Regions from separate parts of the Dongia sp. P2_B8 genome, predicted to be linked through region 1. Evidence: riboswitches for the same ligand, from Rfam matches in the RefSeq annotation. Region 1 holds a riboswitch; the other holds the start of a gene.
The links. Region 1 has a riboswitch for thiamine pyrophosphate ahead of thiB (thiamine ABC transporter substrate binding subunit). Riboswitches for the same ligand answer to the same signal wherever they lie in the genome.
Positions count from the first base shown of each region.

Region 2: another riboswitch for thiamine pyrophosphate. It lies ahead of thiM (hydroxyethylthiazole kinase); the one in region 1 lies ahead of thiB (thiamine ABC transporter substrate binding subunit).

Region 1 covers NZ_JBFUDM010000003.1:464,942-470,898, reverse strand. Annotated here, with positions in the region: gene thiQ (thiamine ABC transporter ATP-binding protein) at 1-81, opposite strand, end outside; gene thiP (thiamine/thiamine pyrophosphate ABC transporter permease) at 68-1,675, opposite strand; gene thiB (thiamine ABC transporter substrate binding subunit) at 1,675-2,700, opposite strand; TPP riboswitch at 2,765-2,878, opposite strand; gene AC1DWZ_RS09800 (phosphotransferase) at 2,907-3,788, opposite strand; gene AC1DWZ_RS09795 (diguanylate cyclase domain-containing protein) at 3,929-4,846, shown strand; gene AC1DWZ_RS09790 (hypothetical protein) at 5,057-5,581, shown strand; gene pip (prolyl aminopeptidase) at 5,680-5,957, shown strand, end outside.
Region 2 covers NZ_JBFUDM010000001.1:818,974-824,930, forward strand. Annotated here, with positions in the region: gene AC1DWZ_RS03750 (PrsW family glutamic-type intramembrane protease) at 1-369, shown strand, start outside; gene AC1DWZ_RS03755 (PrsW family glutamic-type intramembrane protease) at 381-1,355, shown strand; gene AC1DWZ_RS03760 (DUF2628 domain-containing protein) at 1,461-1,952, shown strand; gene AC1DWZ_RS03765 (PrsW family glutamic-type intramembrane protease) at 1,955-2,926, shown strand; TPP riboswitch at 3,005-3,105, shown strand; gene thiM (hydroxyethylthiazole kinase) at 3,182-3,991, shown strand; gene thiE (thiamine phosphate synthase) at 3,988-4,632, shown strand; gene thiD (bifunctional hydroxymethylpyrimidine kinase/phosphomethylpyrimidine kinase) at 4,629-5,456, shown strand; gene AC1DWZ_RS03785 (TenA family protein) at 5,460-5,957, shown strand, end outside.

The DNA of each region.
Region 1 (5,957 bases):
GCCTTGCCCGACCGCAAGGTCGAACTGCATCACCAGATCTTCATAGGTGAATTGCAGGCCGGCAATCTCAATGTAGCTCACGACCACCCACCACCCGTTCGATCGTCCCGTAAAAGGCCAGCGCCAGGGCCAGCAGGATGAGGGCCGTGCTCGCCGCCCCATCCAGCCGATATGCCCCCAGCTGGTTATAGAGCAGCAGCGTGAGGTTGATCATGTCCTGATTGCCGAAGAGGGCGATGGCGCCGAGATCGCCCATGGCAATGACACTGGACAAGGCAAGCGCGGTCGCGATCGGCTTCCTCATGGTCGGCCAATCGATGTGGAGAAATCGGTTCCAGCCCTTGATGCCCAGTGCTGCACAAAGACGGTCATGGCGTTCCGCGGTCACCGTCAGCGCCGGTTCCAGCACGCCCAGCACAAAGGGCAACGCCATGATGGCGCTGAGCAGAATGACGCCAGGTGCCGCGATGCTGTAGAGATCGACACGACCGGCGGCCGCCAGAAAAATGCCCGTCCCGATGACCATCGGCGAGATGAACAGGCCGAGACGGCCGGCAAGACCCAGCAGCATGGCGCCGCGTCTGGCATGTGCCGTCAGCGCCTGCTGCCGTGCCTCGGCAATGACATAGCCGATCACCGTCGCCATGAGGCCACCGGCGAGGCCGAGGCCAAGACTAATCGACCCAGCCCGCACTAGGCTGGCGATGGGGGCCGCCGCGACCATGCCGGCAAGCCCCCGCTGCACCAGCGCCAGGATCGGCAGACCGATAAAAATGGCACCGAGGATGATCGTCCCGAAATCGAACGCGCGTGCCACGCGGGTGCCGCCGTCATAGCGATGCGCCACCAGGCGCGTGCCATTGCCAAGCACCATCTGCCTGCCCGTGCGCCACACGAGCCAGGCACCGGCGGCGCAGAAACCGGCCTGCAGCAACGCCAGCAACGCACCCAGCCGCAGATCGAAATCGAAACGCAGGGCCTGATAGATGGCAACCTCCAAGGTCGTCGCCTTGGGACCACCGCCCAGGGTCAGCGCCACGGCAAAGGTCGTGAAGCACAGCATGAAGATGATGACGGCGATGCCCGGCAACTGCTGGCGCAGCAGCGGGATCTCGATGATGCGGAACACGTCGCGGCTGCGCATGCCAAGCTGTGCGGCGAGGCGCCAGGTTTCCGCCGGTACCGAGGCGAAGGCCGGCAGCAGCAGGCGGATGGCGAGCGGCAGATTGAAGAAGACATGGGCGATGAGAATACCGCCCATGCCGTAGAGCCGCGGCTGCCAATCGAGCCCCATGAAGCTTGCAGTGCTGGCGAGATAGCCGCTGCCGCCATAGACCGCAACGACACCGAAGATGCCGACGATGGTCGGCATCACCATCGGCAGGGCACAAAGGCGCAGCAGCAGCAGGCGTCCGGGAAACGCCGCCTGGCGCGCCAAGGCCCGCGTCATCGGCACGGCAGCCAGCAGCGACAGCAGGGTCGAGAGCAGCGCCTGGCCCAGCGTAAAACCGAGTACGCGGCCGATATAGGCATAGGACCCGGCCATGTGATCGCCACCACCCGCTGCCAGCAGCAGCACAAAGACGGCGATCGCCAAGCCACCCAGAACCGTGGCCAATCCGAAACCGGTCAGGACGGTTGCGGAAAGGCCGACGGCTCCGGGGGATCGCGCCATCACTGGCTGACGATATCCATCCATTCCTTGGTCCAGGCATCGCGGTTAGCGGCGGCATCGCCCGCCGACAGCAGCAGGGATTTTGCCGGCTTCGGCAGCGCCGTGAACTCCTTGGGCAGGTCGGCGCCGATGTCGGTGACCGGGTACATGTAGTTGGTGGTGGGAATGACCTTCTGCGCGTCCGGCGAGATCAGGAACTGCAGGAAGGATTTCGCGAGATCAGCATGAGCCGAGCCCTCGATGCGGGCCGCCACCTCGATCTGCATGTAATTGCCTTCCGGAAAGACCAGGGCTTGATAGCGTTCGGTCTTTTCGACGATCTCGTGATAAGCGGGCGAGGTCGTATAGGAGAGAACCAACGGCGCTTCGCCCTGGGTGAAGAGGCCGTAAGCCTCGCTCCAGCCCTTGGTCACGGTGAGGATCTTCGGTTTCAAGCCGGCCCAGATCTCTGGCGCCTTGTCGCCATAAACCTGGCGCAGCCACATCACCAATCCCAGGCCCGGCGTGCTGGTGCGCGGATCTTCGATGATGATCTTGGGCGTATCCTTGCCGTCGGCGAGTTCCGCAAGGCTCTTGGGCGGATCTTTGAGCTTCTCGCTGTCATAGACGAAGGCGAAATAGCCCCAATCATAGGGCACGAAATCGGCATCATCCCAGGCGATCGGTAATTTCAAGGCCGACACATCGGCACCATGCGGCGCAATCAAGCCGGTGGCTTTGGTCTCGGCGGTGAGATTGGTGTCCAGGCCCAGCACGACATCCGCCTTGGTGTTCTTGCCTTCGAGCTTCAGGCGCGCAAGCAGGGCCGCACCATCTTCCAGCGCCACCCAGCTGACGTCGCAGGCGCACTGCGCCTCGAACGCCTTTTCCAGCACCGGGCCGGGGCCCCATTCGCTGGTGAAGGAATTGTAGGTATAGACGGTCAGTACCGGCTTCTCGTCAGCCCAGGCTGAAAAGATTGGGGCCGAGACGACAGCAAGAACAGATGCCAGGACCGTCGATGTCAGTATGGCGCGCAACCGCATGATCTATCTCCTCCGCTTGGGCGCTGGATAGAGAGACAGAAATCGGGATTGGGACCGTGTGGCTTGCAATCGCTGACTCATATCCCTCCGCCGGCATGACCCGGATCAGGTTCCGCGGGTTGAAGCGCGCTTTCGCTTCTCTCAGCCCCTGCAAACTGGGGCACCCCGTTGAGTGGCGGCCACTTTCGTCAGGAAGGCCCAATTTGTCAAGCGTGCTGCAGCCAAGCGGCGTGATGCGGGTCAAGGAGCCGCTGTTCCAGCCGTTGGATGCGCCGGTCACGCAGATCGATCAAATCGTTGGAATCGTTGCCGGCTGCGATTTCCGCCTCGCACCAACTGGCAGCCACCAGATTGAGGCTGGTTTTGTAGAGCTCGAAGCGCGGCAGCTGCGTTGGGCCGATCAACGATTCGATGATGGTGGGTGTCTCGTCAAATCCGGCCTCGAGCGTCACCGCGGCAAGATCCCAGAGCGGTTCTTCCATCGCCGCAAATTCCCAATCGATGAGTTTCAGGCTTCCATCATGGCAGCGCAGGAAATTCGCTGGATTGGGATCGATGTGGCAGGGCGCCATCGGCATCGGATTGCGCGTGAGCGCTGCCTGCACCGGCGCCAGCCGGCGGCGCAGGTCCAGCATGCGCGGGGCTGGCGCCAAAGTGAGATAGAGATCGATCGCCTGGAACAATCCCTGCCGGAAAGGAAAGCGGATCGGTGCCCGGTGCAATCTGGTCAGCAGCGACAACACCTCTGCAAAGATCTCGGGCAGCGCAAAGTCCGTCGGGGTGAGTGGCCGCGCACCGGTTTCATAGGCCGTGATGTACCAACCCTGCGCCGGGTCCGCCGCCAGCACGCGCGGGCTGAGGCCCAGATCCGCCACCGCCTGCGCATTGGCCGGTTCCGCGCTGCGGTCGAGATAGCGCGAGGCACTGGCGCCGGGCCAGCGCAGCACCAGATCCTCATCTTGCGCGCGCAGCCGGTAGCTGCGGTTGGTGATGCCGGCCAAGGGCGTCACCCGCCAGTCGGCACGCGGCACCGCCGCCAGCAGCGGCTGGGTGCGGAAGAGTGTCTCGATGTCGCTGTCCAAGGTCATGGTCCAGCCGCATAGCGGAGATGTGGCCAATCTGGCAAGCCTTCTCGAAAGCCATCGGAAAGCTATCTGTTGTCTTGTTTGGCCGCCTCTGTCACCGTGGCCAAAGATTTTCTCTTAAGCTGCAGGCGAGCGCCGATTTCATGAGCGACACCACCAATTCTACCGAGGCCATCATGACCCTGGTCGCCCTGACCGGCGATGCCGGCCTCGGCGCCGATCTCAAGCGCCAGATCGCGGAACGGCCGAGCGATCCCCTGGACCTCGTGATCGCCACCGATCCGGAAGCGACATTGCGGGCCCTTTCGGTCGCTGGCGCCCGCGGCGTGGCACTCTATGATCTGCGCGGTGCCGGCCGGGCCCATCATAATCTGCTCTCAGCCATCCCGATCATTTCGCGGGCGGGTCCGGTCATCGCCCTCGTCGACAGTGACGGATCGCAGATCGCACAGGCAGCAGCGGCAGCTGGCGCCATCGATATCGTGGCTGCGGGTGATCTTTCCGCCGTCGTGCTGCGTCGCGCCGTCCGCTACGCCCTCGCGCGGCGCGATTCCGAACGCAAGCTTGCGCGCCTGCGCCTCTTCGATCCGGTGACCAGCCTGCCCAGCCAGATCCTGTTCTGGGAAATCCTGTCCCTCGCCGTCCGCCGCGCCAAGCGCAACAAGGATTTTTTCGCCATCCTGCTGGTCGATATCGAGAACCTGCCCGATGGCCACGGTGAGGACGGTGCCTATCAGGATCTGGCCATGCGCGAGCTGGCCGAGCGCATCACGCCCACCTTGCGCGGCAGCGACACCATCGCCCGTTTCGAGCAGCAGCAATTGGCGATCCTTGCCGAATCGATGCCGCGGGTCGAAGACATCCAGATCGTTGCCGAAAAGATCATCGAGGAGATCGGCCGCCCGCTCTCCGTCGGTATCGGCCCGGTGGCCCTCAATGCCGCGATCGGCATCTCGCTCTATCCCACCAGCGCCACCGGGGCCGAAGGGCTGCTGTCTCGCGCCACCGACGCCATGCTGCAGGCCCGCGAGCGCGGTGCCAACATGTTCGTCTTCGCCTGAACCGAACTCGCCAGTTCTCTTCGATACACTCCAACTCGTCATCCTCGGGCTTGACCCGAGGATCTGCTGGCAACAGCACGGCAGCTGGACCTGATCCTCGGGTCAAGCCCGAGGATGACGGCGTTAAGTTGCGGCGGGCCTGAGAGTCACCCACGGCACAGGGTTTGCATCGTTTCCCCCAGATGGTGAACCAAGGGGAAGAATCTGCCCATGTTGTCCATGTTCTCGAAGAAGACGGAAGCCGAAAAACCCAATAACCGCAGCAGGATAGAACCGGAAGCGGGGAGACCCGCTTTGGCCGGCAATGTGACGCCCTTGAAGGTACCGACGGCATCCGTTGCCGCGCGCCAGGAACCGCCCCGCGCCCTTGAAACCAGGCCAGCGGTCCCGCAGCGCGCCAAGGTGTTCGAGAATGTGCCCACCGTCGGGCAGTATCTCTATCACCTCAACAACGATATCCGCGCCTTCACCCGGTCCGAAACCGAGCATGCCGTCCATGCCTGCACCCCGGTCGAGGTGCAACGCGTGGCCCGGTTGCTGGCCAAGCTCAAGGGCCGCTATCTCGCCCAGATCGTCGATCTTGGCAGCAACAAGCGGGCGCCCATCGGCGAACTGGATATCGCCGATATCCGCCGCTCGCGCGAAATGGCGGAAGAGCTGGAACTGGGCCTCAAGGCCCTGCGACACGCGATCGAGAATGGTGATCTGTCGCTGGACGGCGTGAAACACGATTGATCCAACGGCATGCGGGGCACCTTGCCCCGCATGCCGGGATCGCCTAATCCTGAGGGCTCAGTTTCTTTCTCCTTTTGAGCCTCCAGGACGGATCCAGCATGCGCACGCTCTACCCGGCGATCGAACCCTATCGCACCGGCTATCTTGAGACTGGCGACGGTCATCAGGTCTATTGGGAAATCTCCGGCAACCCGGACGGCAAGCCCGCCGTGTTCCTGCATGGCGGCCCAGGCGCTGGTTGCAGTCCGGCGCATCGGCGCCTGTTCGACCCAAAGAAGTATCGCGTATTGCTGTTCGACCAGCGTGGCTGCGGCCGTTCGAAGCCGCATGCCAGCCTGGAAAACAACACCACCTGGGATCTGGTGAAGGATATCGA
Region 2 (5,957 bases), on a different contig from region 1:
ACGACAATGGTTGTCAACGAGATCGGCCATCCTCTCATTGTGCCGCTGGTACGGTCCATCGCTGCCAGCCTGCTGCATGCCTCGCTCGGCTGCCTGATGGGGTTCTTCTTTGCAAGGATGGCTGACACCCCGCGGCTGAACTGGGCTGCTGCCCTGGCCGGCTTCGCTGCAGCTGTTCTGGGGCATACTGCCGTCGATTGGGGATTGATCGTGCCGGTCCTGACGATGCTCGATCGGGGCAAGGATTTGGGGCCGGCCGAAATCGAAAACCTGTTGCCACATTTCATCCTGGCGCTGCTGCTGATCCCGACCGTCATCGGTGTGGCCGTCGTCAGCATCTTCGTCATGCGCCGCCGGCTGCGACACTAGCGAGGGGCAGCATGGATTTCTTTCTGACGATCGCAGCGGCTGTCGTGCCGCCATTGTTCCTGATCGCTTTCTTCCTCACGCATTTCCGTCATCGCTTTGGGCTCGGACTGGGTGTCAAAGCCGTGATCGGTGGCATGATCTCGGCTCCGCTGGCGCTCGGTTTCTCGATCCTGCTGCAGCGTCTGGGCTTCCCCACCGAAGGAGTCTGGGCAGTTGTGACCAAGGCCTGGATCGGTGCCGCCATCCCGGAAGAGGTGGCGAAGTTCCTGATCGTCTGGTTCTACATCCGCCGGCATCCGGACTGCGATTCCGGTGGCGACCTTTTCTGCGGTGCGGCGCTTGTGGGCCTCGGCTTTGCCATGCTCGAGAATCTTCTCTACCTGGCCAATGCGACCGATTGGATGACGACCGGTTTGCTGCGGGCAGCGCTCGCGGTTCCCGGCCATACGATCGACGGCATGATGATGGGTGTGTTCCTGGCTTGGTGGTGGCGCAAGGATATTCTGGCGCCGGCTGCCTTGGTCCTGGCACTCGGCCTGCCGATCCTGGCGCATGGCTTCTATGATTTCCCGCTCATGGCGTTGGACGCGGTTTGGGAACTGAATTTCGCCAACCCGCTTGCCGTGCGCCACATCCTGGTCGGTCTCTATGTCGCCACCATGCTGATTTCCGCTGCTGCGGCAATCTGGGCTGGCCGCATGGAGATGATCGAAGTGTTTCTTCGCTCGCAGCCCGACATCGATCTTTATCCACCTGATGTCGCCAGCCTGCGGCCGTGGCGCTGGATCGGCCGAACGTTGATCTTCTGTGCCGCAGCACTTGCTGCCCTCGGCGTTGCCAAGGGATTGTCCGTCGATCTGATGGATGGCGCCTGGCTCGTGGTCATCGCGACATTTCCCGCGGCCTTTGGCATCGTGATGGCTCGGAAAGTGCCAGACCAAGCCTATGAACGTGCGACCCGCTGGCCGCGCGCGCCACGGCGGTAGCACATAATAGTGGGGGATGCCGGCAGGACACAGGTTGCCTGGCGCTCGTCACTCGTCTAGGTAGTTTGTCTGGGATTGCAATGCACAGATAGTGGAACTGGGGGAATGACGGACGTTGGTGGCGAACCGGTGGCGGTCGAGGCGATCGTCGAGCGCACATATCGCGACGATTTGGAACTCTTCATCGGCAAGAATGCGGGACCCTATCTCGCACTGTTCGATCGACAACAGGAGAAGCGACGCGGCATAGCTTTTTGCTGGCCAGCTTTCTTCGTTCCCGTTGCCTGGTTCATGTACAGGCGCATGCATCTTTACATCGCCGTTGTTCTGGCGATTGTGACGGTGATCGTCACCATGGTTCCATTTAAGGGTTCCGGCGGTGCGGGGGCATTTGCAGTAGCCTTCGCCATGAGCGGGAAGCCGCTCTATCTGGCATTCGCCCAGCGCAAGATCAACAAGATCAACAAGCGAGCGACCGACGAAGCGCAGCGTTTAAGACTGATTGAAAAGGCTGGTGGCACCAGTGTTACCGGCGCGGTCATTGGCAGTCTTATCACGGCCCTTCCATTGGTTGCTCTGTTCCTGCCGAACGGCTGACAATGGCGGACAGCGCGGTCGGCAGTCTCATTCTCCTGGCCGTCGCGTTGTCGCCTGCGATCGTTCTGAGTGCCTATTTCTTCTGGCGGTTTCGGCATTATCTGAGTGTCGAACTCCTCGCAGAAGCGCTTGGGCTCGGCGTCATCGCAACATTGCTCGCCTCCGGATTTGGTCTGATCGGCATGGCTATTGCCGGTCATTTCGGCAGCAGTGTCCTCATTTCCTTTGGCGAGGCTTTTCTCGGTGCCGCCATTCCGGAGGAAGTCGCGAAATTCATCCTGGTCTGGATGATCATTCGCCGGCATGAAGACTGTGAGCAACCACAGAGCATCTTCGCGACTTCCATCATCGTCGGGCTCGGCTTCGCCGCCATCGAGAACATCGCCTATGTCTTCGACGGCAGCGACGATTGGCTCTCGGTTGGCATTACGCGGGCAATGATGGCTGTGCCGATGCACACCACCTGCGGCATCGTGATGGGCCGCTTTCTGGCTCAGGCTGAAGCTTATGCAGCGAGGAAGAGATGGCTGCTCACCTGCGGTGTCGTCGCGTCGATCTTTCTTCATGGTATCTACGATTGGCCGCTGTTCTACATTGATTGGTTGGAGGAGGGGCTGCCGGCAGATGATCCCACGGTGCTGTTGGCCAATCTTGCCCTGCTGGCGGCAGTTACCATCGTCTCTATATCGGCGATACTGGCAGCGAGGCATGGTGGCGCGACCGTTCCCGACCTTTGGCAGTCAGGCGTCACTGTCTCCCGGCGGATTCGTTTTGTCGCGCAGGGCACCAGCATGCTCTTCGGGCTGGTGGGGGGCTTGCTGGTCATCGTTGGCGGGTTGGTTGCTCTGATGGCGCCCCTTGGCGACGTCATCGGATTCGATGCGCCGCTCGCCCTGACCACCTTCGGTCTACTGCCCTTGGCCTTTGGTATCATTGTGCTGCGCGACATACAGAGAGCGCGGGCCGGCATTTGATCTCGTACTTGCTCTAGGGCTGGTAAGGCCCGTCGACTGCCGATTTGACAGGGCGCCACTTTTCCATAGACTGGCCGACGTTGTAACGCGGGGTGTCCGTCAAATGTGACGGGCTGAGATCATACCCGAAGAACCTGATCTGGATCATGCCAGCGAAGGGATCGTTGCACCGCCCGGCAAGCGACCTCTCCGTGAAGCGGTTATTTGTCAGTTGGTGTCTTTCCCCCTTTGCTGAACAAGGGAGCTAAGACATCAATGGCAAGCAAATCATCCCATCAATTCAGTACGGCATTGCACGATATCCGTGCCACGGCGCCGCTTATCCACAATATCGCCAATCTGGTCGTGACCAACGTGACCGCCAACGCTCTGCTGGCCCTGGGTGCGTCGCCGGCGATGGTCGAAAACGCCGAGGAAGTGGCCGAAATTGCCGCCGTCGCCGGTGCGGTCGTCATCAATCTGGGCACCATGTCATCGAGCTGGGCGGCGGCCATGCGCCTTGCGGCCCTCAGTGCGCAGCAGGCGGGGACGCCCTGGGCACTGGATCCCGTTGCAGTAGGCGCGCTTGGCTACCGCACCAGGCTCGCGGTGGAATTGCTGGAGGCCCATCCCGCCGTCATTCGGGGCAATGCCTCCGAAATCATGGCCCTGGCGGGCCAATCCGCAGGCGGCAAAGGTGTCGACAGTTTGGCCGCATCGGACGCCGCGATCGATGCGGCCAAGGAGTTGGCCCATCGCTACGCTACCGTCGTGACGGTGAGTGGCGCTGTCGACTATGTCACCGATGGCACGCGCCTGACCGGGATCGGCAACGGCCACCCGATCATGAGCCGAGTGACCGGCATGGGCTGCACCGCCAGTGCACTCACCGGTGCCTATCTCGCGGTCCTTGAGGACCCGTTTGATGCGGCGGTCCAAGCGATGGCGGCCATGGGTGTTGCTGGCGATATTGTTATGGCGAATGGTGGTGCGAAAATTGGTCCGGGCTCCTTTCAAACGGCCTTTCTGGACGCGCTCTACCATCTGGACGGCGCGATGATCGCTGCCCTGGTGAAACTGACATGAGCGCGCAGAGGAAGTTCGATCTGTCGCTTTATCTGGTGGCGGACGCCACGCAATGTGGGGCCAGAGGCCTTGTGGCGACGGTAAAGACAGCGCTCAAGGGGCCTGTCTCGATGCTGCAATTGCGCGGCCAGCGGACGCATCTGCGACAGCTTCTGGAAGATGCGCTCGCCCTGTGCGAGATGGCGCGGCATCACCGTATTCCCTTTGTCATCAACGATCATGTCGACATTGCGTTGGCTGCCAAGGCTGATGGTGTCCATGTCGGTCAAGCTGATATGCCGGTGCCTGTTGCGCGGCGCCTGCTGGGCAATGACAAGATCATCGGTCTCTCCGTGACCTGCGCAACCGAACTGGCCAGCATCGATCCAGCCACCGTCGACTATGTCGGCCTGGGACCGGTCTTTCCAACCAGCACCAAGGTTGATGCGGCACCAGCTCTTGGCATTGAAGGGTTTCGCGATCTGCGTCAGCAGATCGATCAGCCGGTCGTTGCCATCGGCGGTCTCAACCAAACAAATGCCGACGCTGTTGTACGGGCGGGTGCGGACGGGGTGGCGGTCGTCTCGGCGATTTGTACTGCACTCGATCCGGAACAAGCGGCCCGCCACCTTCGGCACCTGGTGACGGAGGCGCAAAAATGATTCACAACGTCCTGACCATTGCCGGCAGCGATTCCGGCGGCGGCGCCGGAATCCAGGCGGATCTCAAGACCTTCTCGGCCTTGGGAGCCTATGGTGCATCCGTGATAACAGCTTTGACGGCACAGAATACGCGCGGCGTCCGGGCCGTCGAATGGGTGGCGCCCAGTTTTGTGGCGCAACAGATCGACGCGGTGTTCGAGGATATCCGGATCGATGCCGTCAAGATCGGCATGTTGGCCAATGCCGAGATCATTGAAGTCGTCGCCGCGCGATTGGCATTCTGGCAGCCGCGCTGGATCGTGCTCGATCCGGTCATGGTTGCCAAGGGTGGCCATCGCCTGCTGGACGAAGCCGCCGTCACGGCCTTGCGCGATGATTTGATGCCGCTCGCCAGCATCGTCACACCAAATTTGCCGGAGGCTGCTGCCTTGCTGGGTCGGCCCGTTGCGACGAACTGGGCCGAGATGACGGAAACGGCCAACCGCTTTGCCGCCGCCGGCATGGCCGGCGTGCTTCTCAAAGGCGGTCATCTGCCGGGTGCATTCAGTCCGGATCTGTTGCTCGCAGGGAATGTCGCAACGCGGCTGGATGCGGCACGGATCGACACGGCGAACACCCACGGCACGGGCTGTACCCTGTCGGCTGCCATTGCGGCCCTGTTGCCGCAACGGGGCGATGTCGTCGCTTCTGTGCAGGCAGCGAAGGCCTATGTGACAGCGGCCATCGCCGCGAGTGCGATGCTCGACGTCGGGCATGGGCACGGCCCGGTTCATCACTTTCATCATCTATGGCAGCCCCATGACGGCCGCCGGTCGGGAGAATAGATCATGCCATCGTTCCTTGAAGAGGCGCGCGCGATGACGGCCTCACTGCGCCGGGCCATCCAGGATCTGCCGTTCAACCAGGAACTGACACAAGGGACCCTGCGTCAGGATCGCTTTCAGTATTACCTCATTCAAGATTCGCTTTATCTCACCGCCTACGCACGCGCGCTGTCGGCGCTGGCTGCGAAGGCGCCCAATGCGGCGGCAATCGTCCAGTTCAACCAGGCCGCAACCGGCGCCGTTCTGTTCGAGCAGGTGATGCAGCGCGACTATCTTGCCACGTTCGGTGTCGTTGAGGATGCCATGATACGGGCCGAAGCTTCGCCGACTTGCCTTGGCTATACCAGCTTCATGCTGGCCGAAGCACAGACGGGTTCCTATGAAACATTGTTGGCCGCGATCCTGCCCTGCTTCAGCATCTATGCTGAGGTTGGGCTCCACATCGCGGCGTGGGCAGCTGCCAACAACCCGTTCCAGGGATGGATCGATACCTACGCCGCG